DNA from 3 places in the Leclercia sp. G3L genome. Region 3 is predicted to be linked to each of the others. Evidence: predicted binding sites of a transcription regulator. Region 3 holds the regulator's gene; each other region holds the start of a gene.
The links. The regulator LexA, encoded in region 3, represses DNA repair genes until DNA is damaged. The targets are predictions, from matches to a motif close to TNCTGTATGTACATACAGNA.

Region 1: rmuC (DNA recombination protein RmuC) is a predicted target of LexA. The motif match lies at 6,691-6,710, and genes of this name have one in related genera.
Region 2: uvrB (excinuclease ABC subunit UvrB) is a predicted target of LexA. The motif match lies at 3,014-3,033, and genes of this name have one in related genera.

What each region holds. Positions count from the first base shown of each region.
Region 1 is NZ_CP088265.1:1,373,736-1,383,699, reverse strand. Features, by position in the region: gene tatD (3'-5' ssDNA/RNA exonuclease TatD) at 1-453, opposite strand, end outside; gene tatC (Sec-independent protein translocase subunit TatC) at 495-1,256, opposite strand; gene tatB (Sec-independent protein translocase protein TatB) at 1,259-1,786, opposite strand; gene tatA (Sec-independent protein translocase subunit TatA) at 1,790-2,044, opposite strand; gene ubiB (ubiquinone biosynthesis regulatory protein kinase UbiB) at 2,121-3,761, opposite strand; gene ubiJ (ubiquinone biosynthesis protein UbiJ) at 3,758-4,363, opposite strand; gene ubiE (bifunctional demethylmenaquinone methyltransferase/2-methoxy-6-polyprenyl-1,4-benzoquinol methylase UbiE) at 4,377-5,132, opposite strand; gene rmuC (DNA recombination protein RmuC) at 5,199-6,647, opposite strand; gene udp (uridine phosphorylase) at 6,787-7,548, opposite strand; gene LRS40_RS07905 (dienelactone hydrolase family protein) at 7,800-8,606, shown strand; gene LRS40_RS07900 (beta-glucoside-specific PTS transporter subunit IIABC) at 8,786-9,964, shown strand, end outside.
Region 2 is NZ_CP088265.1:4,589,162-4,599,125, forward strand. Features, by position in the region: gene yvcK (uridine diphosphate-N-acetylglucosamine-binding protein YvcK) at 1-823, shown strand, start outside; gene uvrB (excinuclease ABC subunit UvrB) at 923-2,938, opposite strand; gene LRS40_RS23490 (ABC transporter ATP-binding protein) at 3,685-4,380, shown strand; gene bioD (dethiobiotin synthase) at 4,319-5,044, opposite strand; gene bioC (malonyl-ACP O-methyltransferase BioC) at 5,037-5,792, opposite strand; gene bioF (8-amino-7-oxononanoate synthase) at 5,776-6,933, opposite strand; gene bioB (biotin synthase BioB) at 6,930-7,970, opposite strand; gene bioA (adenosylmethionine--8-amino-7-oxononanoate transaminase) at 8,040-9,347, shown strand; gene LRS40_RS23520 (kinase inhibitor) at 9,392-9,868, shown strand; gene hutH (histidine ammonia-lyase) at 9,935-9,964, opposite strand, start outside.
Region 3 is NZ_CP088265.1:879,033-888,996, forward strand. Features, by position in the region: gene LRS40_RS05575 (conjugal transfer protein TraF) at 1-137, opposite strand, end outside; gene LRS40_RS05580 (cupin domain-containing protein) at 301-789, opposite strand; gene zur (zinc uptake transcriptional repressor Zur) at 902-1,417, shown strand; gene LRS40_RS05590 (CsbD family protein) at 1,487-1,696, opposite strand; gene dinF (MATE family efflux transporter DinF) at 1,838-3,157, opposite strand; gene lexA (transcriptional repressor LexA) at 3,221-3,829, opposite strand; gene LRS40_RS05605 (diacylglycerol kinase) at 3,939-4,307, opposite strand; gene plsB (glycerol-3-phosphate 1-O-acyltransferase PlsB) at 4,463-6,883, shown strand; gene ubiA (4-hydroxybenzoate octaprenyltransferase) at 6,972-7,841, opposite strand; gene ubiC (chorismate lyase) at 7,854-8,351, opposite strand; gene malM (maltose operon protein MalM) at 8,533-9,495, opposite strand; gene LRS40_RS05630 (maltoporin) at 9,609-9,964, opposite strand, start outside.

The sequences.
Region 1 (9,964 bases), 490 kb from region 3:
CAGCACCGCCCCGGGCAGTTTATCCAGCCAGGGATCCAGCAGCGCCAGAAAACGGTCATGAGCGTCGCGGCAGTGCATAAACACCGGCATGCCCAGCTCCGCGGCTAATGCCAGCTGGGCACTAAAGGCATGCTCCTGCTCGGCGGGAGTAGAGAAGTTGCGATTAAAGTCGAGACCACACTCACCGATAGCCACCACCTCAGGGGATGCGGCTAAAGCCCGGAGTGCGCTGGCACTTTCCGCCGTCCAGTGGCTGCTGTCGTGCGGATGGACGCCCGCCGTTGACCAGCAGCGGTCGTAGCGCTGCGCCAGCTGTCGCGCCTGTTCACTTTCGTGCAGGTTGGTGCCCGTCAGCAGTAAGCCGTTGACCCCGGCGGCGATGGCCCTTGCCACCACCTCGTCACGATCCTGGGCAAACTGCGGGCTGGTCAGATTCAGACCGATATCAAACATACTGGCTCCCATATGACAACCGCCCTGGCGGGCGGTTGGGGTTATTCTTCTGTTCCTTCGGACTCTTCGTCGTGATCTTCACGTCGCTTGCCGGTATAGAAGCGCGCGAAGAAGACACCGACTTCAAACAGGCAATACATCGGGATTGCCAGCAGGGTTTGCGAGAAGACATCCGGCGGCGTTAAAAGCATGCCCACTACAAAGGCGCCGACCAGAATGTAAGGCCGTTTTTTGCGTAATTCATCCGGGGTGGTGATCCCCATCCAGCAGAGCAGCACGATGGCAACCGGCACCTCAAACGCCACGCCGAAGGCCATAAACAGCGCCATTACGAAGCTGAGATAACTGGCAATATCGGTCGAGACCTGGACCCCTACCGGCGCGGTATTTGCCAGAAAGCCAAAGGCCAGCGGGAAGACCACGAAGTAGGCAAAGGCCATGCCGATATAAAACAGCAGCGAGCTGGAGACCAGCAGCGGGATCACCAGGCGGCGTTCATGCTTATACAGCGCGGGGGCAATAAAGGCCCAGACCTGATAGAGGATCACCGGCGCAGAGGCAATCAGCGACACCCAGAAGGTCAGCTTAATTGGCGTGAAGAAGGGCGATGCCACGTCGGTGGCGATCATGGTGGCCCCAAGCGGCATCTGCTTAATCAGGGGGGCAGAAACCACCTGATAGATATCGTTAGCAAAATAGACCAGGCATAAAAAAATGAGCAAAACCGCAATAATGCAGTTCAGCAGGCGTTTACGCAGCTCGATCAGGTGCGCAATCAGCGGTTGAGTTTCATCTACTGCCATGTTTACGCTTTATCACTCGACGAGAGGGACGCGTCAGCGGCGGGTGCAGGCTTTTTCTCTGCGGGCGCTGGCGTCGGTTCTTGTTTTGGGGTCACCGGCTCGGCTGGCGCCTGTTCGGGCGCAGTGGCCTGATGCTCAGCAGTGGCAGGCGTCACGCCTTCATGCTGCGCTTCGTTATCTTTGACCAGCGGGTTGCGAATGGTATTGGCTTCATCGCTCGCTTTTTCCGGATCGTTGACGCTGTAGGAGCGCTTCATAGATTCCGCCGCTTCGCGCAGTTCGTCCATCGAGGCTTTCAGTTCCGGCGTCAGGTTATCTATGCTCGCCTTTTCAACCTTTTTCAGGCTGTCCTGAAACTCCTGCAGCTTAAGCTCCTGCGCCAGCTCATTTTGCACCGTAGTCGCCAGCGATCGCAGCGCACGCACCCAGCCTGCAACCGTTTTTACTGCTACAGGCAGACGTTGTGGCCCCAGAACAATGAGACCAATCACGAAGACCAGCAGCAGTTCACTAAAACCGATATCGAACACGAATTACACCTGCTCGTTATCGTGGCGTTTAGCATTTTCCTTTTTGGCATCGTCTTGTTTATCAGCGATGGATTTAGCAGTGAAATCCGCATCCTGGCTGGATTTATCCTGCTTCTCGTCATCATCTTTGATCGCTTTTTTAAAGCCTTTGATGGACGCACCGAGATCGGAACCGATAGAACCGAGTTTTTTGGTACCGAACAGCAGCACGACGATGACGGCAATGATCAACAATTGCCAGATACTGATACCACCCATACATCTTCCCCAGTTATAGATGAATAATTAATCAGGCCGCATTATACGTTATGCGGCCCTGGTATAGCGACGCAATTCAGCGCGTTTTGCGCCATCCGGCTAGCCAGACAACCACGCCGCCCGCCATCAACCAGGCAGGCATGAGCTCCCACTCAGGACGATTGATCAGCAGCAGCGTGCCGCTTAACAACAGTGTCGCCCCAATGCCAAACAGATACCGGGACTGCCCCTGACGCACATGGTTGGTTTGCAACTCGCGGGCAATTTTATCCACGCTGTGTTGCAAGTTTTTGCTCTGACGCAAACTGTCATACACCAGTTCAGGAATTTCAGGCATTTTTTCAATCCAGAACGGCGCTTTCTCTTTCAGGGAGCGCACCAGCGCCGGAAGACCCACCTGGTCCTTGATCCACGACTCAAGGAAGGGTTTTGCCGTTTTCCATAAGTCTAACTGAGGATAAAGCTGTCGCCCCACCCCTTCAACGTAAAGTAATGTTTTCTGAAGTAAAACTAACTGGGGCTGTACTTCCATATTGAAGCGGCGGGCGGTATTGAACAGGTTCAGCAGCACATGGCCGAACGAGATCTCAGCCAGCGGCTTCTCGAAAATAGGCTCACAGACCGTACGAATGGCGAACTCAAACTCTTCTACGTTGGTATCCGGCGGAACCCAGCCGGAATCGACGTGCAGCTCGGCCACTTTACGATAATCGCGGTTAAAGAAGGCGATAAAGTTCTCGGCCAGATAGCGCTTATCTTCTTTGTTCAGCGAGCCGACGATACCGCAATCGATGCCGATATACTGCGGATCTTCAGGATGCTCGTAGCTGACGAAGATATTCCCCGGGTGCATGTCGGCGTGGAAGAAGCTGTCCCGGAACACCTGGGTGAAGAAGACCTGCACGCCACGCTCGGCCAGCAGCTTCATGTTGGTACCCTGCTTTTCCAGGGTTGCGACGTCCGAGACCGGGATCCCGTAGATGCGCTCCATCACCATCATGTCCTGGCTGCAATAGTCGGAATAGACTTCCGGCACATACAGCATCGGGCTGTTTTCAAAGTTACGGCGCAGCTGAATGGCGTTCGCCGATTCCCGCAGCAGGTTCAGCTCATCAATCAGCGTCTTTTCATATTCGCGCACCACTTCCATCGGGCGCAGGCGGCGGCCGTCAGGCAGCAGACGCGGCACCCAGCGGGCCAGGCGGTAGATGAGTTTCATATCGGCTCGGATGATCGGCAGAATGTCCGGGCGGATCACCTTGATGACCACCTCTTTGCCATTCTCTTTCAGCCGTGCGGTGTGAACCTGCGCAATGGAGGCGGAAGCCAGCGGCTGGATGTCGAAATCATCGAACCAGGTTTCAACCGGGAGATCGCCCATCGCTTTTTCGATCTGCTGCTTTGCCAGCTTACCGTCGAACGGGGCAACTTTATCCTGCAGCAGCGCCAGCTGATCGGCGATCATTGGCGGGAACAGGTCACGACGGGTGGAGAGCATCTGGCCGAACTTGATCCAGACAGGCCCCAGCTCCTGAAGCGCCAAACGCAGTCGCTCACCAAGCAGTTTGTCCTGATGGCGATTTGGCATCCAGAATAGCGTTCGCCGCCAGATACGCAGCGGCAGTGTGATGCGCATTCGGGGGATAAGCTCGTCGAGCCCGTAACTTAAAAAGGTGCGGATGATAAAGTAGAGGCGCCGAATTTCACCAGGCGTCATTTGCCCTCCAGTTTTTCAAGCCGTTTTGTCAGTGCATCAACTGCACGCTCAACCGCGGCGGTCTCTTCTGCAAACCATGCCGCTTCCAGCGGCCCCGGCGCCATGCGCCACTCCTCGGTCAGCACTTCCGCGGCATAGCGCTGCTGGCGCTGAAACCCCTTCTTCAGCAACGAGGCACCGCCGCGTAGTACTTTACCAATCCCCTCAGCGGCAATATCGCCGGTCCAGGGGGCCAGCAGCTCTGCCGGGTCGAACTCGGCCAGATCGGCCAGCGCGACAAAGTTCTGCACCACCTGGATATCGCCTTGAACCTCCAGCTCGCCGCTGCGGATCAGGGCGGTAAGCTGCTGGCGATCGCGCAGTTTAGGCAGGGTGCTCATATGGGTGATGACGGAGCAGTCGGCCTCGCCTTCCCACTCCCCCAGCACGTCGAGCTGACGCTCGCTGAACACCAGCACCAGCGGAGTCGAAAACTCTTTTAATACTACCCGCAGCACTTTGCCGTTAAGACGCTGACGCGCCGTTTTTAGCGCGGGAGACCGGTACAGAAAGGTATTGAGTACGTTTTCCACACCGGCTGTGATCAAGGGTTTAAACGGCATTTGCCACCTCCACTCAGAACTTATAACCGCGATGCAGCGCGACAACGCCTGCCGTCATGTTGAAGTAATCAACATTGTCAAAGCCTGCATCCTGCATCATGGCTTTTAAGGTGTCCTGGTTTGGGTGCATACGGATGGATTCGGCCAGGTAGCGATAGCTGTCTGCATCGTTGGCAACCATTTCGCCAATGCGCGGCAGAATGTGGAACGAATAGGCGTCGTAGGCTTTGCTCAGCGGCTCAATAATCGGCTTCGAGAACTCCAGCACCAGCAGACGTCCACCCGGTTTCAGTACGCGGTACATGGAACGCAGCGCTTTCTCTTTATCGGTGACGTTACGCAGACCGAAAGAGATGGTAATGCAGTCAAAGGTGTTATCCGGGAAAGGCAGCGCTTCAGCGTTCGCCTGGACATATTCAACGTTGCCGACCACGCCAATATTGCGCAGTTTTTCACGACCCATTTTCAGCATGGAGTCGTTGATATCAGCCAGCACCACGCGGCCCGTTTCGCCCACCAGACGCGAGAATTTCGCTGTCAGGTCGCCGGTGCCGCCCGCCAGATCCAGCACGGTTTGTCCACGACGCACGCCGCTACAGTCAATAGTGAAGCGCTTCCACAAGCGATGAATGCCGAATGACATCAGGTCATTCATTACATCGTACTTCGCCGCCACGGAATGGAATACGTGGGCCACCATGTCAGCTTTCTGCGCTTTAGCGACAGTCTGAAAGCCAAAGTGCGTTGTGTCTTGTGAATCTTCAACCATCTCAGAGCCTGCTTATCAGTCAAATGTTTGAGAAGTGTAACAGATTGGGCGCATTTGCCCTACGATTCAACCACCCCGGGAATAACGCTCCAGGGGGTCTGCCGACGCCTGCGCGCCTGCTAAGGTGTTGTTTGTATTTTGAACGGGCTCATCACTGCGCAGCCGGTACTCTTCATCCTGCGACGTGGCCTGTTCAACTAATTCCGGATTAATCTCGCGTTTTACTTCCACGCCCAGGCTGCGGAACGATTCGGCCTGAGCCAGCAGGTTACCCCGCCCGGAGGCCAGCTTTTTCATCGCCTGACGGTAGTTATCCTGGGCGCGATCCAGGCTCTGCCCGACCGACGACATGTCATCGACGAACAGGCGCATTTTGTCATACAGGCGGCTGGCGCGGTCGGCAATCTGCTGGGCATTGCGGCTCTGGTGCTCATAGCGCCACAGATTAGCAATGGTGCGCAGCGCCACCAGCAGCGTGGTGGGGCTGACCAGCATAATGTTGTTTTTCAGCGCCTCGGAGATCAGCTCCGGCTGGCGGTCCAGCGCCAGTAAAAAGGCCGGTTCAACCGGGATAAACATTAGCACGTAGTCGAGCGAACGCAGGCCGGGCAGCTGCTGATAGTCTTTGCGTCCCAGCAGACGGATATGGTTACGCACCGAGGCGATATGCTCCTGCAGCGCCGACTCGCGGGTGTAGTCATCTTCGGCGTTGAAGTAGCGCTCATAGGCCACCAGGGTCATTTTGGCATCGATGACCACGTCCTTATCCTGCGGCAGACGCACAATGACGTCGGGCTGCATTCGCGCGCGGCTCTCAGTTTCAATGCTGACCTGGGTTTGATATTCGTGGCCCTCGCGCAGGCCAGAGGCTTCCAGCACGCGGGTCAGGACGACTTCGCCCCAGTTACCCTGGGTTTTATTGTCGCCTTTCAGCGCCTTAGTGAGATTGATGGCCTCCTGCGCCATCTGGGCATTCAGCTGCTGGAGGTTGCGGATTTCATGGGCCAGCGTGTGGCGCTCCCGCGCCTCCTGACCGAAGCTGTCCTGCACCTGGCGACGAAAGCCGTCCAGCTGTTCGCGCAGGGGCGACAGCAGGCCGTTCAGGCTCTGGCGGTTTTGTTCATCGACGCGGCGGTTACTCTGCTCAAAGATGCGGTTGGCGAGGTTTTCGAACTGCTCGCTCAGGCGCTGTTCGCTGTTGATCATCTGGCGGATTTTGTCTTCCGCATGCAGCTGGGTGGACTCCAGCCGGGTAGTGACTTCGCGCAGGTCAGCTTCCAGCGAGGTGTTGATATCCCGCAGATTGCGCAGCTCGTTGTTGAGCAGCTCGCATTCGTCGCGCCAGTGCCCGCTCTGGGCTATGTTCTGTCTTAATGCACTGAGATCGGCCACCATCTCTTCGCGTTCGGCAAGCTGATCGGCCTTCTGCTGCGCATGCTGATAGCTGGCGAACAACCAGCCCACGCCGACGCTGACCAGCGCAATAACGGCATAAAAAAGGATGGAAATATCCACGACGCCCCCTGCATCAAGGTATGACCCGCACAAAATAGAATTGTGCTGTATAAACGTCCAGTTTGAAAAGGGTTTTCTGCGAGGCGCTACGCAAAGAAAAAGGCCGAGCAGGTCGGCCTTTGGCAAGGAAAAGGGGAAATTACAGCAGGCGGCGGGCCGCTTCCACCACGATTTTCACCGCGTGGCTTTCGGTCTGCTTCATGGTCTCGGCGTTAGGGATCTCTTGCTGGGTGCGGTTAACAATGACGCCCGCAACCATACCGGCACGCAGACCCTGGCTTGCGCACATGGTCAGCAGCGTGGCAGATTCCATTTCATAGTTCATCACGCCCATCGACTGCCACTCTTCCATCGAGCCTTTGAAACGGTTGACTACGCGACCGGAGAAGGTGTCGTAGCGCTCCTGGCCAGGATAGAACGTATCAGAGGAGGCGGTCACGCCAACGTGCGTGGTCGCGCCGACGGATTTCGCGGCTTCTACCAGCGCGGTGGTGCACTCGAAATCGGCCACTGCCGGGAACTCCATTGGCGCAAAGTGCAGGCTCGCGCCGTCCAGACGCACGGACGCGGTGGTAACCAGTACGTCGCCGACATTGATATGCGGCTGAATCGCACCGGTCGTACCGATACGCAGGAAAGTACGGATGCCCAGCTGCGCCAGCTCTTCAACGGCAATTGAGGTAGACGGGCCACCGATACCGGTAGAGCACACGATCACCGCTTTGCCATCCAGCTCTGCCCGCCAGGTCGTGAATTCGCGATGGGCTGCCAGCTTAACCGGCTTATCCATCAGCGCGGCGATCTTTTCCACACGCTCAGGATCGCCAGGGACGATAGCGAGCGTAGCCCCTTGTAAATCGTTTTTAGTGAGGCCGAGATGAAAAACATCAGACTTAGACATAGAAAACTCCTCTGTGGGTCAGTTTGTCAGCAGAAGCAAAGCGGTACTTTACCGGAGGAACCGGCCTTGTTTCGTGACAGACGTCACCATGAATAAAATTGATTGCAGTTAATTACCATGAAATAGTGATTAACATCACATTAACGAGTTATATCGTTATCTGTTGCACAAAAGATAGCCTGTTTCGGGCACTGTGGATTGTTAACCTGCGGACTATATTTACTTTTGCGCTAATTGGTACGGAGAATGCCATGACTGGAAAATCTGGATTTGCCCCTGCTGCTGACCTGCAAGCCTCAACCGTTGTCACTACCCCCGAAGAGGCGATTACCGCCGGGGAGACTTCGATTCCGACCCAGGGCGATAATATGCCCGCTTACCATGCCCGGCCCAAAAATGCGCAAGGGGCATTGCCAATCGTCATCGTGATTCAGGAAATTTTCGGCGTACATGAGCACATTCGCGATCTCTGCCGTCGCCTGGCGCTGGAAGGCTATCTGGCCGTCGCGCCTGAGCTCTATTTCCGTCAGGGCGACCCGAACGATTACAACGACATTCCCACCCTGTTCAGCAACCTGGTCACTAAAGTGCCGGATGCGCAGGTACTGGCGGATCTTGACCACGTCGCCAACTGGGCGGCGCGCAACGGGGGCGATCCCCATCGTCTGCTGGCAACCGGCTTCTGCTGGGGCGGCCGTATCAGCTGGCTGTATGCCGCGCACAACCCGCAGCTGAAAGCCGCCGTGGCGTGGTATGGCAAGCTGGTGGGCGAAAAGACGCTGAATTCACCGAAGCATCCGGTTGATATTGCAACCGATTTGAACGCGCCCGTCCTCGGGTTGTATGGCGCAGAAGATACCGGGATCCCGCTGGATACGGTAGAGACCATGCGTCATGCCCTGCGTGCGGCAAACGCAACGGCGGAGATTGTGGTTTACCCGGGAGCTGGACACGCTTTCAACGCTGATTATCGCCCGAGCTATCACGCGGAATCAGCCAAAGATGGCTGGCAGCGGATGCTGGCCTGGTTCCAACAATATGGTGGTAAAAAAGGTTAAGCGGCTCACATTTCGCTACGCAAAGTGACGCGACTGTTTGACTTTTAAACACAATCTGGACGATATAAAAACCACAGGCGTGTAACTACGATCCGTAGGCAAGACCTGAACCCCCTCTCCGTTTTCGAGCGGAGAGGGGGTTCAGGTCTTTTTTTTGCTCTGGAGACAGGGGCCAGAACATGAACCACTTGCAAACAGCGCTGGACATCATCGCCCAGGTCGGCGGTGCTGAGAATATCGAACATATCGAACACTGCTCCACCCGTTTACGGCTGAGCCTGTACGACAATGGCAAGGTCAACGAAGCGGCGCTGGCAAAGGTCGACGGCGTGCTGGGCGTGCGGGTGAACGTGCAGTGCCAGGTGATTATTGGTCACGAAGTGGTGCAGGTCTTTGAGGCGGTGCGCTCGCTGGTGGGGGCCCCTCAGGCGGGCGGACAACATACGCCTGTCAGAATCAGCCGTGGCGCGCAGGTTGTCGATTTCGTGATAAGCGTTTTTCAGCCGCTGGTGCCTGCCATTGCCGGTGGCGGCGTCCTGAAATCGCTGCTGCTGTTGCTGGACGTCATGGGCTGGCTCAGCCGGGACAGTTCGACCTACAAGGTACTGGATAATATCGGCTCCGCGCCGCTCTACTTCCTGCCGATCCTGGTGGCGATCACCACGGCGATGAAGCTGAAGGTGAACGTGCTGGTGGCCGTCTCGGCAGTTTCCGTGATGGTGCTGCCGGCGATGACCAAACAGCTGGCCGACGGGACGGCATTCATGTCGTTCGATCTGCGCAACGTCGCCTACGCCTCGCAGGTATTCCCGGCCATTCTGTGCGTGCTGTTTTACGCCCGGACGGAGAAGCTGTTCAACCGCTACTCCCCCGGCGCGCTGCGCATTTTTCTCTCGCCGATGCTCTCTCTGCTGGTGACGGTCCCCGTTACGCTGCTGATCCTGGGGCCGCTGGGCTACGAGCTGGGTGCCGGCCTGGCAACGGTGATTTTATGGCTCTACGGCAAACTCGGTTTTGTCGCCACCGGGCTGCTGGCCGCCGCCCTGCCCTTCATGGTCGCCGCCGGGATGCACAAGCCGATGCTGCCCTACGCCGTGGCCTCCATGAGCCAGTTCGGGCGCGAGATGCTCTATCTGCCCGCGTCGCTGGCGCACAACATTGCCGAGTCCGGCGCGTGCCTGGCGATTGCGCTTAAGAGTAAAGATAAAGTGCTGAAATCTACCGCCTTCTCCGCCGGGATCTCCGCCCTGTTCGGCATTACCGAACCGGCGCTGTATGGCGTTACGTTGCTGAATAAAAAGGCGCTTTACAGTGTGATCCTCGGCAGCATCGTGGGTGGGGCATTTATTGGCTGGATG
Region 2 (9,964 bases), 1.1 Mb from region 3:
ATCGCTCGGTTCACGGCTTACCGGGATCGTTACCACCACCGATAACGGCGGCTCAACCGGACGCATTCGTCGCGCCGAAGGGGGCATCGCCTGGGGTGATATGCGCAACTGTTTAAATCAACTTATCACCGAACCCAGCGTCGCTTCCGCGATGTTTGAGTATCGTTTTGGCGGTAATGGCGAACTTTCGGGGCATAACCTCGGAAATCTGATGTTAAAGGCGCTGGATCATCTCAGCGTGCGGCCTCTGGAGGCGATCAATTTAATCCGCAACCTGCTAAAAGTGGATGCGTTTTTGATTCCGATGTCCGAACTTCCGGTGGATTTGATGGCCATCGACAGTAACGACCATGAAGTCTATGGCGAAGTGAATATCGACCAGCTGCTTCTGCCGCCGAAAGAGCTGATGCTCTACCCCACGGTTCCGGCGACCCGTGAAGCAGTTGAGGCCATTGGTGAAGCAGATTTAATTTTGATTGGCCCGGGCAGTTTTTACACCAGCCTGATGCCGCTGCTGCTGAACAACGAGCTGGCCCAGGCGCTGCGCCGGACGCCTGCCCCCGTGGTTTACATCGGCAATCTGGGTCGCGAGCTCAGCCCTGCCGCCGCCGGGCTTTCGCTGCCCGCTAAGCTGGCCCTGATGGAGCAGTATGTCGGGAAAAAGATTATCGATGCGGTGGTGGTCGGGCCTTGTACTGATGTCTCAGGCATGGAAGGCCGGGTGGTAGTACAGGAACCACTTGAGGCGAGCGATATTAAGTACCGCCATGACCGGCATTTACTGCGCGTGGCGCTGGAGAAGGCGGTGCAGGCGTTGGGTTAAGACTGTGCGGCCTTTATCGCCCGGTGGCGCTAGCGCTTACCGGGCCTACAAGTTTAAGCCGTTCGTAGGCCCGGTAAGCGCAGCGCCACCGGGCACAAACTACGACGCGGCGATGAATAAATCCCGCAACTGATGCAGCTGGTCGCGGATCTGCGCGGCCTCTTCGAACTCCAGATTCTGCGCGTGCTGCATCATCTGCCCTTCCAGTTCGTGAATCTTCTGCTGCAGCGCTTTCGGCGTCAGGGCAACGGTATCGGCCTCCACCGGTGAGCGCGACTTGCCGCGGCCCTTCGCTTTGGTTTTGGCGATGTTCTGGCCGAGCGCCAGGATATCCACCACCTTCTTGTTCAGACCCTGCGGCGTAATGCCGTGCTCTTCGTTATAGCGCTGCTGCTTCTCGCGGCGGCGTTCGGTTTCGCCGATGGCTTTCGCCATTGACGGGGTGATCTTGTCGCCGTAAAGAATCGCTTTGCCGTTGACGTTTCGCGCCGCACGACCAATGGTCTGGATCAGCGAGCGCTCGGAGCGCAGGAAGCCCTCTTTATCGGCATCCAGAATCGCCACCAGCGACACTTCCGGCATATCCAGCCCTTCACGCAGCAGGTTGATCCCCACCAGCACGTCGAACTCGCCAAGGCGCAGGTCGCGGATGATCTCCATACGTTCCACGGTGTCGATATCCGAGTGCAGATAGCGCACCTTCTCGCCATGCTCCTCGAGGTATTCGGTCAGATCTTCCGCCATGCGTTTGGTCAGGGTGGTGACCAGCACGCGCTCGTTGATGGCCGCCCGGGCACGGATCTCCGACAGCAGATCGTCCACCTGGGTGCCAACCGGACGCACTTCGATAATCGGATCCAGCAGACCGGTCGGACGCACCACCTGATCCACCACTTCATCGCCCGATTTCTCCAGCTCGTAGTTGCCCGGCGTCGCGGAAACGTAGATGGTTTGCGGCGCCAGCGCCTCAAACTCTTCGAACTTCATCGGGCGGTTATCCAGCGCCGACGGCAGACGGAAGCCGTACTCCACCAGGGTCTCTTTACGCGCCCGGTCACCGCGGTACATGCCGCCAATCTGCGGAATGGTCACGTGGGATTCGTCCACCACCAGCAGGCCATCCGCCGGCAGGTAGTCAAACAGGGTCGGCGGCGCCTCGCCCGGCCCGCGGCCGGAGAGATAGCGCGAGTAGTTTTCAATACCGGAGCAGTAGCCCAGCTCGTTCATCATCTCGAGATCGAACTGGGTACGCTGGCTGATGCGCTGCTCTTCCAGCAGCTTGTTGTTGTCCAGCAGGGTCTTGCGGCGATCCGCCAGCTCTACCTTGATATCTTCCATCGCCTGCACGATGCGCTCGCGCGGGGTAACGTAGTGGGTTTTGGGGTAGACGGTGAAGCGCTGAATAATCGACTCCACGTGGCCGGTCAGCGGATCAAACAGGGACAGCCGCTCCACCTCTTCATCAAACAGCTCCACGCGCAGCGCGAAGTCGTCCGACTCCGCCGGGAAGATGTCGATGACCTCGCCGCGAACGCGGAAAGTACCGCGCTGGAACGCCTGATCGTTGCGGGTATATTGCAGCTCCGCCAGGCGCCGCAAGATGGCGCGCTGATCGATAATCATCCCCTGAGTCAGGTGCAGCATCATCTTCAGGTAGAGATCGGGGTCGCCGAGGCCGTAAATGGCTGACACCGAGGCTACCACCACCACGTCGCGGCGCTCGAGCAGGGCCTTGGTGGCGGACAGACGCATCTGCTCGATATGCTCGTTCACCGAGGCATCCTTTTCAATAAAGGTGTCGGAGCTCGGGACGTAGGCTTCCGGCTGGTAGTAGTCGTAGTAGGAGACGAAGTACTCCACCGCGTTTTCGGGGAAGAACTCTTTCATCTCGCCGTACAGCTGCGCAGCCAGGGTTTTGTTAGGTGCCAGCACCATGGTGGGCCGCTGAAGATCGGCGATCACGTTGGCGACGGTAAAGGTTTTACCCGAACCGGTCACCCCCAGCAGCGTCTGGTGTGCAAGCCCATCCTCCAGCCCCTCTTTCAGACGGCGAATCGCTTCAGGCTGATCGCCAGAAGGACGGAAAGCGGAATTCAGTTTGAACGGTTTACTCATGAACGGCGACCTGATGATGATTAATACGGCAAGTGTGTAATTTTACTCCTCATGGCTATTTTTGCCAGTAAATTATACTGGTTATAAACCCAGTAGCATCTGCGTGGTTTTGTGCCAGCAGCAGCGGGAATCAAGCAAAGCTGCGCAAAATTTCGGCTGTGACGGGATAAAATTCCATCAGGGGTCGGTTATCCCCAGAATTTTTTGTTTTTTAACATTTGTCAAGGCGAACCGCCGGACTTTAGCGCATCTGATTGACAGTTTGATGACAATGATTGCTTTTATTTAACGCCTTGATCTGCAATAAAGTTTTCAAAAAGACGCGTTTCGCAGCAATTCAGGCGCAGGCCGCGTATTCTCTCGCTTACCTTGTGTTTTCTAACTCTAATGCACATGGTTATCCACAGGAATAGTGGATAACTGTCTCCAGGCCATACGGAACGTGACTCGGCCCGTTCCCGGTTTTTCTCCCCAGCGCGACGGTAAAAAATTTTTATCACCCAATTATGGCGATCTTATGACAAAAATCAGCGAACGAACTGGTGAGGCATTGCTCACATTTTAATCAAAATAGTACCTGCACCAGGTGCATAAAACGGGGCACCGACGCAGTGCAGGTTCCTGTCATCGCAGCGCGCATTTTCGAACCTAATCCGAAAAAAGAAGGGTTAAGCGCCATTTTTTGGGCTGTGGCAAGAGTCTTGCAGAGCATCAGGTGTCACCGATGCCTGAAAAGGAGCAATACCATGTTAAGCCTGCGCGCTGTAAACCAGTATTACGGGGATCGCCACACCCTGTGGAACGTTGACCTCGATCTGCCTCCCGGCCTCTGCACCGGCGTCGTCGGGCTGCCCGGAATGGGGAAAACTACCCTCGTGAGCTGTATTGCCGGGCTGCTGCCCATCGCCAGCGGCACCATGGTCTGGCATGACGCCGGGCCAGAGACCCGTCCAGGAGAGGGGATCAGCTTTGTGTCACAGGACCGGCGGATCTTTTCGCAACTGACGGTAGAGGAGAATCTGCATGTCGCGCGGATGGCGAAAGGCGTCGCGGGCGGATCGGTAAGCCGCGACGTTTTTGAGTTCTTTCCGGAGCTGTACCCGCTGCGCCAGCATCGGGCCTCGGGTCTTAATGACGACCAGCAGTACCAGCTGGCACTGGCGAACGCGCTGGTGACCCGCCCTCGCCTGTTGATCCTCGACGAGCCCAGCCGCGGCACCGGCCAGCTGTTTACCCTCAAGCTGGCGCAGCTGCTGCTCAGGTTCAACCGGGAGCTGGGATTATCGGTGCTGCTGGCCGAACAACATCTTTCCCTGATCCGTCGGGTGGCGGATCGCTTTTGCCTGCTTTACCGGGGGCGAAACGTGGCTCAGGGTCGGGTCAGCGAGCTGGATGACCCGCTGATTGCCCACTGGATGGGGCCGACGGCGTCAGCGCAGTAAGAGACAGATACTGCCCGACTGCCGAGGTGTCAGCCGTATCGCCCAGCCACGGGATCTCGCCCAGCAGCGGAGCGGGCAGCACGCGCCGGAGCGTCGTCATGTATTCGGCATGGCGCTTGCCGGGGGACACTACTCCGTTCGCCACCCAGCCTGCAAAATGCAGTCCCGCCTGCTGAATCGCCTGCGCGGTCAGCATCGCGTGGTTGATACAGCCCAGCTTCACCCCCACCACCAGGATCACCGGCAGGCGTTCGGCCAGCACCCAGTCGGCGAAGGTCTGCTCCTGCGACAGCGGCGTGAACCAGCCGCCCGCCCCTTCCACCAGCACCCAGTCGGCACAGCTCTCCAGGGTGCGTAACCCGGCGGAGAGCGTGCTGAACAGGATCGGGCGCTGCTCGTCGGCGCTGATGATGTGCGGCGACGTCGGCTCCGCGAAGGTATAGGGGTTCACCGTCGGGTAGCTCAGCGCCACGCTGCTGTTGCGCTGTAACGCCAGCGCATCGCTGTTGCGCAGCCCTTGTGCGGTCATCTCACTGCCCGAGGCCACCGGTTTGTATCCGGCAGTGTTGCGGCCCAGCGCCCGTGCCGCCTGTAACAGGGCGGTGCTGGCGACGGTTTTACCGACCTCGGTGTCGGTGCCGGTGACAAAATAACGTTCAGTCACGTTCGATAATTCCATGAAAAAGTTGATAAGAGAGCGGGAATTTCCCCGCCTGCTGTGGCCAGGCCTGTGCCAGCCGCTGCAGCTGGCCGCGCGTTAAGGGCCTGTCGGCCCGCCCGGCGTGCAGATGGGTGGCGCCGATCCCCTTCAGGGACTGCATGGCGCTGAGCGCATCCTCAAACAGCAGGGTGACGGTCTGGACCGCACAGCGGTACTGCCAGCCGGACAGGGCATCGTTCACCTGCTGTCCGGTCAGAAAACGGTTGGCGTGCGGCTGGGTATCCACCGCCTGCCAGGCCTGATTCAGCTCCGGCAGCGAGCCGTTGAGCAGCGTGGTGAAGGCCACCTTGCCTCCCGGCTGCGCCACGCGATACAGCTCTGCCAGCGCCTGCGGCAGGCTGGCGCACCACTGCACCGCCAGATGGCTCCAGACCAGGCTGAACTGCCCCTCCGCCAGCGGAATGGCTTCGATATCGGCCTGCAGATAGCAGTCGGCCGCCTGGTTGCGGCGCGCTTCCTCCAGCATCGGGGCGCAGAGATCCATCGCCGTCACATGACTCCCGGCCTGGCGCCAGGCCAGGCTGTTGCTCCCCGGACCGCAGCCGGCGTCCAGCACGCTGGCAAACCTGTTTTCTGCCAGCAAAGCCCGCAGCCCGTCGGCACTTTGCCGCTGGAGACCATCGTGGCGCGCGTAGCTGTGCGCCGCCCGGCCAAAGGCGGCGGCAATCGCCTGTTTATTCACTTGCGACATGCAGCGCCTCCAGTAACGCGGTGATATCTTCCGGCTCATGCGCCGCCGTCAGGGTCAGGCGCAGGCGCGCCGTGCCCGCCGGCACGGTAGGCGGACGAATGGCGGTCACCCAGATCCCCTGCTCTCTGAGGACCTGCGCCAGGTGCAGGGCGCGCGCGTTTTCGCCGACGATCAGCGGTTGAATGGCGCTCTGCGAGGCGGTGATCGCCAGCGGCAAATCGCGCACGCCCGCGCGGAACTGGTCAATTAACGCAGCCAGCCGCTGCCGACGCGCGTCGCCTTCGTCGCTGCGAATCAGGTTAAAGGCCGCCAGCAGCGCCACCGCCTGGGCAGGCGGCATGCTGGTGCTGTAGATCAGATGGCGGGCGAACTGCAGCAGGTAGTCGGCGACGGATTCGCTGCACAGCACCGCCGCCCCGCTGACCCCAACGCCTTTACCGAAGGTCACCACCAGCAGCTCGGGTTTTACCCGCAGGCTGGCAGCGCTTCCCCGCCCCTCTGGCCCGGTGACGCCAATCCCGTGGGCATCGTCCACCAGCAGCCAGCTGCCCTGACGCTGGGCCGCCGCGTGGATGTCGCCCAGCGGGGCGCTGTCGCCGTCCATGCTGAAGATCCCCTCGGTCACTACCAGCTGTTGCCCGGCGCAGGGTTTATCCAGCAGCGAATCCAGCTGGGCGACATCATTGTGGGCGAAGCGCCTGAGCTGAGCCGGGCTGTGGCTGGCGGCTTCCAGCAGCGAGGCGTGGCTTAAGCGGTCGGCCACAATGCGATCCTCTTTGCCGGTCAGGGCGGCAATCAGCGCCTGATTAGCGGCAAAGCCGGAGATAAACAGCAGCGCCCGCGGGTAGCCGAGCCACCCGGCAAGGTGCTCCTCCAGCGCCTGATGCGCGTGGGTGTAGCCGCTGACGTGGCCGGAGCCGCCGCTGCCCACGCCGTACTGCTCCGCGCCCTGTTGCCAGGCGCGGATGATGTCGGGGTGCTGACTCAGGCCGAGATAGTCATTGCCGGAGAAGTTGCAGTACCGCCGCTGCTCGCGGGTGAGAAAGCGCCCGGCGCCGTTCTCCACCGGGGTGCGCACGCGCAGGGCGTCGGCCGCCCGACGAGCGTCGAGGGCAGCATCGATGCGTTGTTGCCAGGTCATACCGTCGCCGCGTTGTAGAACTGGTCGGTATCGGCATTGAAAAGCTGCTGTTCGAGCTGGTGCTGCTGCTCGTTATCGCCAGTCAGCACCGCGGTCTGCTGCGGGTTGAGCCCCAGCTTGCGGAACAGCTGCACGTCCTTGTCCTCTTCCGGGTTCGGGGTGGTAAGCAGCTTGCAGCCGTAGAAGATGGAGTTAGCCCCGGCCATAAAGCACATCGCCTGAGTCTGCTCGTTCATCTGCTCGCGACCCGCCGAGAGGCGTACGTACGAGGTCGGCATCATCACCCGCGCCACCGCAATGGTGCGGATAAAGTCAAAGGCGTCGACGTCGTCGTTGTCGGCCAGCGGGGTGCCTTTCACCTTCACCAGCATGTTGATCGGCACGCTCTCCGGCGGGGTCGGCAGGTTTGCCAGCTGCAACAGCAGCCCGGCGCGATCGGTGACCGTTTCGCCTAAGCCGACAATCCCGCCCGAGCAGACCTTGATGCCCGCATCGCGCACTTTGTCGAGTGTGTCCAGACGCTCCTGATAGGTCCGGGTGGTGATGATGTTGCCGTAGAACTCCGGGGAGGTGTCGAGGTTGTGGTTGTAGTAATCCAGCCCCGCCGAGGCCAGACGCTGGGCCTGATGATCATCCAGCGTGCCGAGGGTCATACAGGCTTCGAGGCCCATCGCCTTCACGCCCTGCACCATCTGCTCGAGATAAGGCATATCGCGCTCGTGCGGGTTTTTCCAGGCCGCGCCCATGCAGAAGCGGGTCGAGCCGGCGTTTTTCGCCTGACGCGCCGACTCCAGCACCTGCTCCACCTCCATCAGGCGTTCGGATTCGAGGCCGGTTTTGTAACGCGCGCTTTGCGGGCAGTATTTGCAGTCTTCCGGGCAGGCCCCGGTCTTGATCGACAGCAGGGTGCTGACCTGAACCTGCTGCGGATCGAAGTGCTGACGGTGAATTTGTTGCGCTTCAAACAGCAGTTCAAGCAGGGGTTTTTCAAATAATGCAGTGACTTGCGACAATGTCCAGCGAGCCTGGTGAGCCATGGGGCGTCTCCAAAGGGGTTTAGTTCAGGATGGGTTCGGGTTATGATTGTAAACCTAAATGTTTTCAAAATGGTTTACAAGTCGATTATGACAACGGACGATCTCGCCTTCGATCGGCAACATATCTGGCATCCCTACACCTCCATGACCCAGCCCCTGCCGGTATATCCGGTGACGGAAGCGCACGGCTGCGAGCTGACCCTGGCCAGCGGCGAACAGCTGGTGGACGGCATGTCCTCCTGGTGGGCAGCCATTCATGGCTACAATCACCCGCGGCTTAACGCGGCGATGAAAGCCCAGATTGACCGCATGTCGCACGTGATGTTCGGCGGCATCACCCATCAACCGGCGGTGGATCTCTGCCGTCGGCTGGTGGCGATGACCCCCGAAGCGCTGGAGTGCGTCTTCCTGGCCGATTCCGGCTCGGTAGCGGTGGAGGTGGCGATGAAAATGGCGCTGCAGTACTGGTACGCGAAGGGCGAAAGCCGTCAGCGGTTTATCACCTTCCGCAACGGCTATCACGGCGACACTTTCGGCGCGATGTCGGTATGCGATCCCGACAACTCGATGCACAGTCTGTGGAAGGGCTATCTGCCGGAAAACCTGTTTGCCCCGGCGCCGCAGAGCCGTTTCGACGGCGAGTGGGATGAAATGGACATGGTCGGCTTTGCCCGCCTGATGGCCGCCCACCGTCATGAAATTGCCGCCGTGATCCTCGAGCCCATCGTGCAGGGTGCGGGGGGAATGCGCATGTACCATCCCGAGTGGCTGAAGCGCATCCGCAGGATGTGTGACCGCGAAGGCATTCTGCTGATTGCCGATGAAATTGCCACCGGCTTCGGGCGCACCGGCAAGCTGTTTGCCTGCGAGCACGCGGGCATTACGCCGGACATTCTCTGCCTCGGCAAAGCCCTGACCGGGGGCACCATGACCCTCTCAGCCACCCTCACCACTCGCCAGGTGGCGGAAACCATCAGCAACGGCGAAGCAGGCTGCTTTATGCACGGCCCGACCTTTATGGGCAACCCGCTGGCCTGCGCGGTCGCCAGCGAGAGCCTGGCCCTGCTTGAGAGCGGTGAGTGGCAGATTCAGGTACCCGCCATCGAAGCCCAGCTGAAGAATGAACTGGCGGCGGCGCGGGATTCAGCCTTTGTCGCCGACGTGCGGGTGCTGGGGGCGATCGGCGTCGTTGAAACCACCCATCCGGTGAACATGTCGGCGCTGCAACGCTTCTTTGTGGCGCGCGGCGTCTGGGTGCGGCCGTTCGGCAAACTGATCTATCTGATGCCGCCCTATGTGATAAGCCGCGACCAGCTCAGCAAGCTGACCCGTGCGGTGGTGGATGCCGTTCAGGAGCCTGCGCACTTTACGCTTTAGTTTATGCGTTACACTTCTGGCAGGGCTTTTTACGGAGGAACAGTATGAAACTTATCAGTCAGGATCTGCGCGACGGCGATAAACTCCCGCTGCGCCACGTGTTTAACGGTATGGGATATGAGGGAGATAACATCTCTCCGCATCTGGCGTGGGACGAGGTGCCGTCGGGTACCAAAAGCTTTGTCGTGACCTGTTACGACCCGGACGCCCCAACCGGCTCCGGCTGGTGGCACTGGGTTGTCGCCAATATCCCCGCCGATACCCGCGTGCTGCCGCAGGGCTCCGGCTCTTCGCTGGTGGCGCTGCCGGAGGGTGCTGTGGAGACCCGCACCGATTTTGGCAAAGCGGGATACGGCGGCGCGGCCCCGCCAAAAGGCGAAACCCATCGTTATATCTTCACGGTACATGCGCTGAATGTGGAGAGAATCGAGGTCGATAAAGAGGCCAGCGGCGCAATGGTGGGCTTTAACGTCCATTTCCACACCCTGGGCAGCGCGTCGATTACGGCGATGTACAGTTAAATAAAAAACCGGCACATAGGCCGGTTTTTTGTAGGCCCGGTAAGCGCAGCGCCACCGGGCGTTTTTTTACAAGAACGCTGGCAGCAACCCGACCAG
Region 3 (9,964 bases):
TAATGCGCCGACGCAACGCCCGTTCCACCCATTGCATCGCCGCGTGCTTCCGTCCAGGTATTTGCTGCTCCAGCCTGATTAGCCAAAAGAATACCGGTGGCAATTCCCGCCACAGAAAATTTGAATTTTATTTTCACAGGACACCTGACTTATTTTGGGTGAATAAACCCCGGCGGCTAAATACCGCGCAGGGGCATACGTCCTTTGTGAAAAAAGTATGAGGAGCCGAATTTATCTAAACTTTAGTATTAGATTAAGTTATTGATTTCCTTATTTCTTTAATATGTATAGAACAAGAAATTACTTTTGCCCTGGTTTTCCGTCATGAGGACCAAAAAATTGCGGGGGATGATCGATCCAGCGATCTTCACGCGTGGCGGCATATACCGCATTCAGCGGATAATAAATTCGGTTATGTTTTTTATTCGCCTCTCCCACCACTAATAACCGCACTTCTTCACTGGTATTATTAATAAAGGTGTGGCAGACGCCCGTCCCGGCAGGAAAACCGACGCTGTCTCCTGGCTCCAGTTTCCATAAATAACCGTTTATCCAGGCTTCGGGATAACCCTCGAGCACAAAGATGAACTCCTCTTCATCGCTTTCGGCATGCGGGTACGAAGTACGGCGCCCTGGCGGGAGGCGCTCATGATGGATACCGAGGCGGCCCAGCCCCAGCGCACGGGCCAGCGGCGCGCCAATGGAGAAACGCTCTGTGCTGTCGGGATAGGTCGAGTTGTCGGCGCCTTCTACTTCGCGCCAGTGTCGAATGCAGTCCGGTCTTTTCATCTTTTCACCCCCAGTGGTTTTTCGTCAGGGTAGCACACCCGGTGGATCTCGGCGTTTAGGTCAGAACATGGTAAACTGGCGGTTTGTTATTCCACGTCATTCGAGGTGCAAAATGGAAACGACCACAATGCAGGCACTGTTAGCGCAAGCCGAAAAGCTGTGCGCGCAACGCAATGTGCGCCTGACTCCGCAGCGCCTTGAAGTGTTGCGTCTGCTGAGCCTGCAAAACGGGGCCATCAGCGCCTACGATCTGCTCGACCTGCTGCGCGAGAGCGAGCCTCAGGCCAAGCCGCCTACCGTCTATCGGGCGCTCGATTTTTTACTCGAGCAGGGCTTTGTGCATAAAGTGGAGTCAACCAACAGCTACGTGCTGTGCCATCTGTTCGATCAGCCGACCCACACCTCAGCGATGTTTATCTGCGACCGCTGTGGCAGCGTGAAGGAAGAAGGCGCTGAAGGGGTGGAAGATATCATGCACACTCTGGCCGCGAAGATGGGCTTTGCCCTGCGCCACAACGTGATTGAAGCACACGGCCTGTGCCGCAACTGCGTTGAAGTGGAAGCCTGTCGCCATCAGGAGGATTGTCAGCACGATCACTCCATCCAGCTGAAGAAAAAGCCGCGCTGAGGGCAAAAAAAGGGGCGACCTGAAAGGTCGCCCTGGGCGTACATCCGTGTACCTGCGGGTATAGGTTAATTACCAGCGATAGTTGTTACGGGTTTCCCAGTCACCAACCTCTTTCTCCGCCTGGTCTTTCTCATAACCATAGCGTTCCTGAATTTTACCCACCAGCTGGTCACGTTTACCTTCAATGACGGTCATATCGTCATCAGTCAGGTCGCCCCACTGTTCTTTCACTTTACCTTTAAATTGCTTCCAGTTACCGCCGACTTGGTCTTTATTCATCATCGATTCCTCTTCGTTCGGTCGTTAAGGTTAAGTTCGTCCTGAAATACGTTTCGTGCTGGACGTGATAATAATTATAGATAAGCCTGCGGCGTTGGGTTTGTTATTCGGAATCTTTTACCATTCAGTCGGGTGAAGCCGCTATGAAAACCAGCTGCCGTTGCGCCAGTGCCGGTGCCAGATCCAGGCCAGAGAGAGCCCCCGCAGGGCAAGAAACACGCACAGAGCCAGCCACAGGCCATGATTACCCAGCCACGGCAGGGTGAACAGCGTCAGGCCAAAGCCGGCGGCCGCTACGGCCATGCTGTTGCGCATCTCTGCCCCGCGGGTTGCGCCGATAAACATCCCATCCAGCAAATAGCACCAGACGCCCACCACCGGTAAAACCACCTGCCAGATAAGATAGTGGCTCGCCAGCGCGCGTAGTTCGGGCAGCGAAGTCAGCAGGGCAATGATCCGATCGCCTGCCAGGGCGTAAACGAGCGCGAAGGCGAGCGCCACCAGGCCGGACTGACGGCAGGCCGCCCGCCACACTTCCCGCAGCTGGCCGCTTTCCCGTGCGCCATAGGCCTGCCCGGAGTGGGCCTCAACCGCGTAGGCGAAGCCATCCAGCGCGTAGGCGGTAAAGGTCAGCAGGGTCATCAGCACGGCGTTGACGGCGATAATCTCCGGCCCCAGCCGCGCGCCCATTACCGTCAGCGCCCCGAAACAGAGTTGCAGCAGCAGCGAGCGCAGCATGATGTCGCGATTGAGGGCCAGCAGTTTGCGGATGTTGCCCCGCCAGCTCGCTTTCAGCAGCGCCAGCGAAATACCGCGCAGGGCCAGCACCCGCCAGACCATCCATAAGCCGATCAGCAGGGTGGCGTACTCTGCGATAGCGGTCGCCAGCGCAGCCCCCTGCACGTTCATCTGCAGGCCCATCACCAGCCAAAGATCCAGCACGATGTTGAGCAGGTTCCCCACTACCAGCAGGATCACCGGCGCCCGGGCATACTGCACCCCCAGCAGCCAGCCGAGCAGCACCAGGTTAGCCAGCGATGCCGGGGCGCTGAGCCAGCGGATCTCCAGGAAGCGCCTCGCCTGATGAAGAACGGCCTCGCTGCCGCCAACGATATGCAGCGCCAGATCGATGAGCGGTGTGCGCAACAGCACAATCAACAGACCGGCACCGAGGGCCAGGATCAGCGGCTGCACCAGCGCGCGGGCCAGACGCAACGGATCCTTCGCGCCATAGGCCTGGGCAGTAAGCCCGGTGGTACTCATGCGCAAAAAGAGCAGCAGCATAAACAGGAAGCTGGTTGCCGTCGCGCCGATGGCGACACCGCCCAGATAGACGGGCGAATCGAGATGACCAATGACAGCCGTATCCACCAGCCCGAGAAGAGGGACGCTGATATTGGAGACGATCATGGGAAGTGCAAGACGCCACAACGCCTTGTCTGAAGCAGTCAGGAGAGACATGAAAATGTTCGCCGGAGGCAGGAAAAGCAGACTGCGACAGGGTCGCAGTCTGTCAGAAAGGCGTTATAACCACTCACCGTTGCGGATGACGCCAACCGCAAGACCTTCGATGGAGAAGTTATTTTCACGCAGGTCGACAACAATCGGGGAAAACTCGCTGTTTTCCGGCAGCAGCTGCACGGTGTTGCCCTGCTTTTTCAGTCGCTTAACGGTGACTTCATCATCGATACGCGCCACAACCACCTGACCGTTACGCACGTCCTGCGTTTTGTGTACTGCCAGCAGATCGCCATCCAGAATACCGATGTCTTTCATCGACATGCCGCTTACGCGGAGCAGAAAGTCTGCGCTCGGTTTAAACATGCCCGGATCGACCTGATAGTGGCCTTCAATGTGCTGCTGCGCCAGCAGCGGTTCCCCGGCGGCGACGCGGCCGACGAGCGGAAGGCCCTCTTCGGCTTCAACCAGCAGGCGAATACCGCGAGACGCTCCGGAGACAATCTCAAGCACACCCTTACGCGCCAGTGCCTTAAGGTGCTCTTCGGCGGCATTTGGAGAACGGAAGCCCAGACGCTGCGCGATTTCTGCACGCGTCGGCGGCATACCCGTCTGGCCGATATGATCCCGAATGAGATCAAACACCTCTTGCTGCCTGGTCGTTAACGCTTTCATTCCGCCCCCTGGGTGTATATACAGTTATGCTGTGAGTATATACAGCTAAAGGTGATTTTGGAACCACAAACCGCATAAAAAACCAGAGACTTGTTCGGTTTCTGAAGGCTTATCGTAAATGTCCCCAAAGCAGCGTGACCCAGGTAAACAACGCAACGATAATCGCCATCAACACCGCGGCAGAACCCATATCTTTTGCCCGGCCCGAGAGCTCGTGAAAGTCAGTGCCGATACGGTCGACCACCGCCTCGATCGCACTGTTCAAAATTTCGACTATCATCACCAACATCACCGAGCCAATCAGTAATACGCGAGTGATGGGATCAACATCCAGCCAGCAGGCAATAATAATCGCCGCGACGACAGCAACCCCCTCCTGGCGAAATGCGGCTTCATTGATCCAGGCAGCACGGATGCCTTTCCATGAATAGCCGGCAGCTTTAATGATTCGGGTTAACCCAGTGGTATTATTGGCCATTAAAAGAAACCTTTCTTCGAAAATAGCGTCAGAAACGGTGGTTTAAGCGCCTGGCGCAGCCACCGGAAGTATGACGGGTAACAACAGAAATTTTGCGCGCTTTCTGTTATCCTTGCGCCGCAATTGCATTTTTAACCAGAGGCTTTACATCGTTTATGTCTGGCTGGCCACGAATTTACTACAAATTACTTAATTTACCATTAAGCGTCCTGGTAAAAAGCAAGTCTATTCCGGCGGTTCCCACGCTGGAGTTGGGACTCGATACCTCGCGTCCTATTATGTACGTTTTGCCTTATAACTCGAAGGCCGACTTGCTGACGCTGCGCGCCCAATGCCTGGCGCACGATCTTCCCGATCCGCTGGAGCCGCTGGAGATCGACGGCACTCAGCTGCCGCGCTACATCTTTATCCACGGTGGCCCTCGCGTGTTCACCTGGTACACGCCGAAAGAAGAGTCGATCAAGCTGTTCCATGACTACCTCGACCTGCACCGCAGCAACCCGCTGCTGGACGTGCAGATGGTGCCCGTATCGGTCATGTTTGGCCGTCGTCCGGGGCGTGATAAAGGCGAAGAGAATCCGCCGTTGCGCATGCTTAACGGGGTGCAGAAATTTTTCGCCGTCAACTGGCTCGGCCGCGACAGCTTTGTCCGTTTCTCGCCGTCAGTCTCACTGCGCCGCATGGCCGATGAGCACGGTACGGATAAGACCATCGCCCAGAAGCTGGCCCGCGTGGCGCGCATGCACTTTGCCCGTCAGCGTCTGGCCGCGGTAGGCCCGCGCCTGCCCGCACGTCAGGATCTGTTTAACAAGCTGCTGGCCTCGAAAGCGATCGCCCGCGCCGTCGAAGACGAAGCGCGCAGCAAAAAAATCTCCCACGAGAAGGCGCAGCAAAACGCCATCGCCCTGATGGAAGAGATTGCGGCCAACTTCTCCTACGAGATGATCCGCCTTAGCGACCGTATCCTGAGCTTTACATGGAACCGTCTCTATCAGGGGATCAACGTGCACAACGCCGAGCGTGTGCGCCAGCTGGCCCACGACGGCCATGAGATTGTTTATGTGCCCTGCCACCGCAGCCACATGGACTACCTGCTGCTCTCGTATGTGCTCTATCACCAGGGGCTGGTGCCGCCGCACATCGCTGCGGGTATCAACCTCAACTTCTGGCCGGCTGGCCCGATCTTCCGCCGTCTGGGTGCGTTCTTCATTCGCCGTACCTTTAAAGGCAATAAGCTCTACTCTACCGTGTTCCGTGAGTATCTGGGCGAGCTGTTCAGCCGCGGCTACTCTGTGGAATATTTCGTGGAAGGCGGCCGTTCCCGTACCGGGCGTCTGCTCGATCCGAAGACCGGCACCCTGTCGATGACCATTCAGGCGATGCTGCGTGGCGGTACGCGTCCAATCACTCTGGTGCCGATTTACATCGGTTACGAGCACGTGATGGAAGTGGGTACTTACGCCAAAGAGCTGCGCGGCGCCACCAAAGAGAAAGAGAGCCTGCTGCAGATGCTGCGCGGCCTGAGCAAGCTGCGCAACCTTGGTCAGGGGTATGTTAACTTCGGCGAACCTATGCCGTTGATGACTTATCTCAATCACCGTGTGCCGGAGTGGCGCGAGTCCATCGATCCGATCGAAGCGGTGCGTCCGGCCTGGCTGACGCCAACGGTGAACGCCATAGCCGCCGATCTGATGGTACGTATTAACAACGCCGGGGCGGCCAACGCCATGAACCTGTGTTGTACCGCTCTGCTGGCCTCTCGCCAGCGCTCGCTCACCCGTGAACAGCTGACCGAGCAGCTCGACTGCTACCTGAACCTGATGCGCAACGTGCCGTACGCGGCAGATGCCACGGTACCGACCGCCAGCGCCAGCGAGCTGATCGAGCACGCGCTGCAGATGAACAAGTTTGAGGTCGAGAAGGACACCATCGGCGATATCATCATTCTGCCGCGCGAGCAGGCGGTACTGATGACCTACTACCGCAACAACATTGCGCATATGCTGATGCTGCCGTCGCTGATGGCGGCCATCATCACCCAGCATCGCCAGATCACCCGTCAGGCGCTGCTGGAGCATGTCACCGCCCTCTACCCGATGCTGAAAGCCGAGCTGTTCCTGCGCTGGGACAACGACGAGCTGGCAGAGGTGCTGGATAAGCAGATTGAAGAGCTGACCCACCAGGGACTGATTTCGCAGAAAGATGACCTTCTGCTGATCAACCCGTCCCGGGCACGCACGCTGCAGCTGCTGGCGGCGGGCGCACGCGAAACCGTGCAGCGCTATGCCATTACCTTCTGGCTGCTGAGCGCCAACCCGTCGATCAACCGCGGGACGCTGGAGAAAGAGAGCCGCACGCTGGCACAGCGTCTGTCGATGCTGCACGGCATCAACGCGCCGGAGTTCTTCGATAAAGCGGTCTTCAGTTCGCTGGTGTTGACGCTGCGTGACGAGGGCTACATCAGTGACAGTGGTGATGCCGAGCCGGAAGAGACGATGAAGGTGTACCAGATGCTGGCGGACCTGATTACCTCGGACGTGCGCTTAACGATTGAGAGCGCGACGCAGGGGGAATAAAAAACGCCCGGTGGCGCTAACGCTTACCGGGCCTACAGGGTTTGCCAGATCGTAAGCCGGGTAAGGCGAAGCCGCCACCCGGCTTTTTTTATGCCCAGTAACTCGCCGCCAGGCCTAAAAACAACACCAGCCCCACATAGTTATTGTTCAGAAACGCTTTAAAACAGGCGTCGCGCTCGCGGTTGGCGATAAGCTTTTGCTGGTAGATAAACAGCACCCCTGCCGCCGCGACCGCCGCGTAAAAGACCCCGTTCAGCTGGTTCAGATAACCAATCGCCACCATCAGCCCCAGCACCGCGACCTGCAGAATCCCGATGATCAGCTTGTCCTGACGCCCAAACAGAATGGCGGTGGATTTGATGCCGATCTTCAGGTCATCGTCCCGGTCGACCATCGCGTACTGGGTATCGTAGGCCACCGCCCAGAGGATGTTGGCCAGGAACATCAGCCAGCAGCTCAGGGGCACGCTTTCGCTGACGGCGGCAAACGCCATCGGGATCGACCAGCCAAAGGCGGCACCCAGCACCACCTGCGGCAAATGGGTGTAGCGCTTCATAAACGGATAGACCCAGGCCAGGGCCAGCGCTGCTACGGAGAGCAGAATGGTCATGGTATTCAGGGTCAGCACCAGCAGGAACGAGAGCAGGACCAGCACTACAAACAGCGTGCGCGCCTCTTTCTCGGTGACATCGCCGCTCGGTAGCGGACGATTAGCGGTGCGTTTCACATGGCCGTCAAACTTACGGTCGGCATAGTCGTTGACGACACAGCCTGCCGCGCGCATTAACCAGACGCCCGCCACAAACACCGCCAGGATCCACAGCGGCGGCAGCCCGGGGGTCGCCACCCACAGCGCCCACAGGGTCGGCCACAGCAGCAGCAGCGCACCAATCGGCTTGTCGGTTCGCATCAGGCGGTGGTACGCCAGCAGCTTGTTCTGCGTCAGACTCCACTCCATTTTCTCTTCCTCTTAGTACAACGGCGACGCCGGTAAAAACAGCTCGGTCAGCATCAGGGGTTTACCACTTAAGCGCAGGCGGGAACGGCGTCCCAACAGCCCGGCATCGCGACCAATCTCAATAAAATCTCGGGTAAGCTCGGAGGAGGTAAACAGATAGCGGCCCAGCGGGGTTTTGCCCATCTGCTGCAGCGCCAGCTCCGGCCCGGTGAGGGTGGATTCAGGCACCACGGTGCGTCCGGCCAGCCACGGCTCGCCGTCGGCACAGAGCAGGATCTCCCGCAGCCAGTAGCGTGCCTCTTTCGGCAGTAATGGCAGTTCGTCCGCTACCGCATCAGGCGTGACAAATCCCTCCTGAATGAGGGTGACGGTAACCTTTTTGCCCTGCTGCTCAAAACGTTTGGTCATGGAATCTTCCAGCAGCAGCCAGTCGAGCTGCTCCGGTTCCAGCGCAGGTATTTCGTCAAAATAACGCAGCGCGCGCAGGAGCAAAAGCGCGGGGTGTGACATGCCAGACTCTCCGATACATAACGTGAAGCTATTGTATCGCAGAAACGCGGAATGGGGGCGGGCAAACGTGAACTAGCGAACATTATCGCAACAGAGGTGCAACAGCGGCAGAGATCGCAAAAAAAGTGCGCCCGCAAGGGCGCACCAAACTACTGACAAAATCAGCACTGTGGGGAGACGGTCACCCCTTGCCTTTTACACTGCTGATAAAGGTGGAACGGGCAGTGGTCGAGCCTAAACGCTCGGCTTCATCAAGGAGTTTCAGCGCCTTGTCGACATCGCCTTTATCTACTGCCTGTTTAATGGCCTGATTGAAGTAGGTTTCGGTGTCGTTAAGCACCGGCTCGCTCTTCTTCGCGGCGACCGGGGCAGCGACAGGAGCAGCAGCGGTGGCAGGTGCTGCGGCTGGCGCGGCATAGACCGGGGCAGGTGCTGCGGTGTTACCCACGGTGACCGGGCCCGGGCCGGAGGAGCCAAACAGTGGGCCGACCAGCACGCTGGAGGCGCTGTTGGTGGAGACTTTCAGCTTCAGCTCACCATCAGTGACGTGACGGGCAAGCGGGTCCGGAATATCCGGTACGGCATTGCCGGTGCCTTTGGCATAGGCTTTTGCCGGGTTGATAAGTTTGGTGGTTTTTTGCAGATCGCTATCGGTGGTAAACACCAGCACATAGAGTTTTTGCTGGCCCAGCGCAGGCGTCAGGCGCATGACCCCTTCCAGGCGGTCGGCGCTCATGACGCCCGGCTCCTGATAGGTGAAGTATTCGCTTGGGAAGTAGGCCGATGGCGTCAGGTTCTGATCCAGTATCAGCACGTTCGGTGCGAATACGCTGGTTTGTTTGTTCACTTCACTGGTCAGCGTAAGCGTGATTTCACCGATATTAGCCGGCACGCTGTAGGCTGCCACCGGGCCGGTGATGCCCGCCACATTCAAGGACTGGCCGCCGGTTGAAAGCTGGGTGGTCTGGGCTTTGGACTGATCGACAGGTGTCCAGACTAACTGTTGCAACGCGGCAGCCGGGACAGCAGGCGCGGCGCTGGTGTTTTGCGGTACAAAATTAACGTTGGCGAGCGTGATGGCTGGAGCACCTGCCAACAACCCTGCGGAGAGGCACAGCGCGACGAGACTTTTCTTCATTTTCATTGTTTTTACCTCAGATAGCATAAGCACTGCGGTGGCCAGGCAATAGCGCGCAGAACTCTATGAAAAGAGGGGCTTGCGCCCCTCTTTCAGGTCAATACATCAGATACTACGTATTACCACCAGATTTCCATCTGGGCACCGAAGGTCCACTCATCGTTGTCGCCACGGCTGAAGGTTTTCGCAGAGGTGTCGTTATACGCTACGCCAGAGGTGTAGCCAGTGTCGCCGTTGTTTGCGTAACCCCATTTCTCATCCCACTTGGCGTAGGTTGCGAAGACGCGGATAGCCGGACGAGACCAGATGCTGTCGCCTGCCTGCCACTGTTGCGCCAGGGTAATTTTGTACTGGCTGTTGGTGTCGTCAGTTTTCTGAGACTTAACGTTGTCGTAGCCCACTTCCAGCAGGGTGGACATGATTGGTGTCCATTTGAACATTGGACGAACGCCGACGGTCCACCACTCGGTACCGT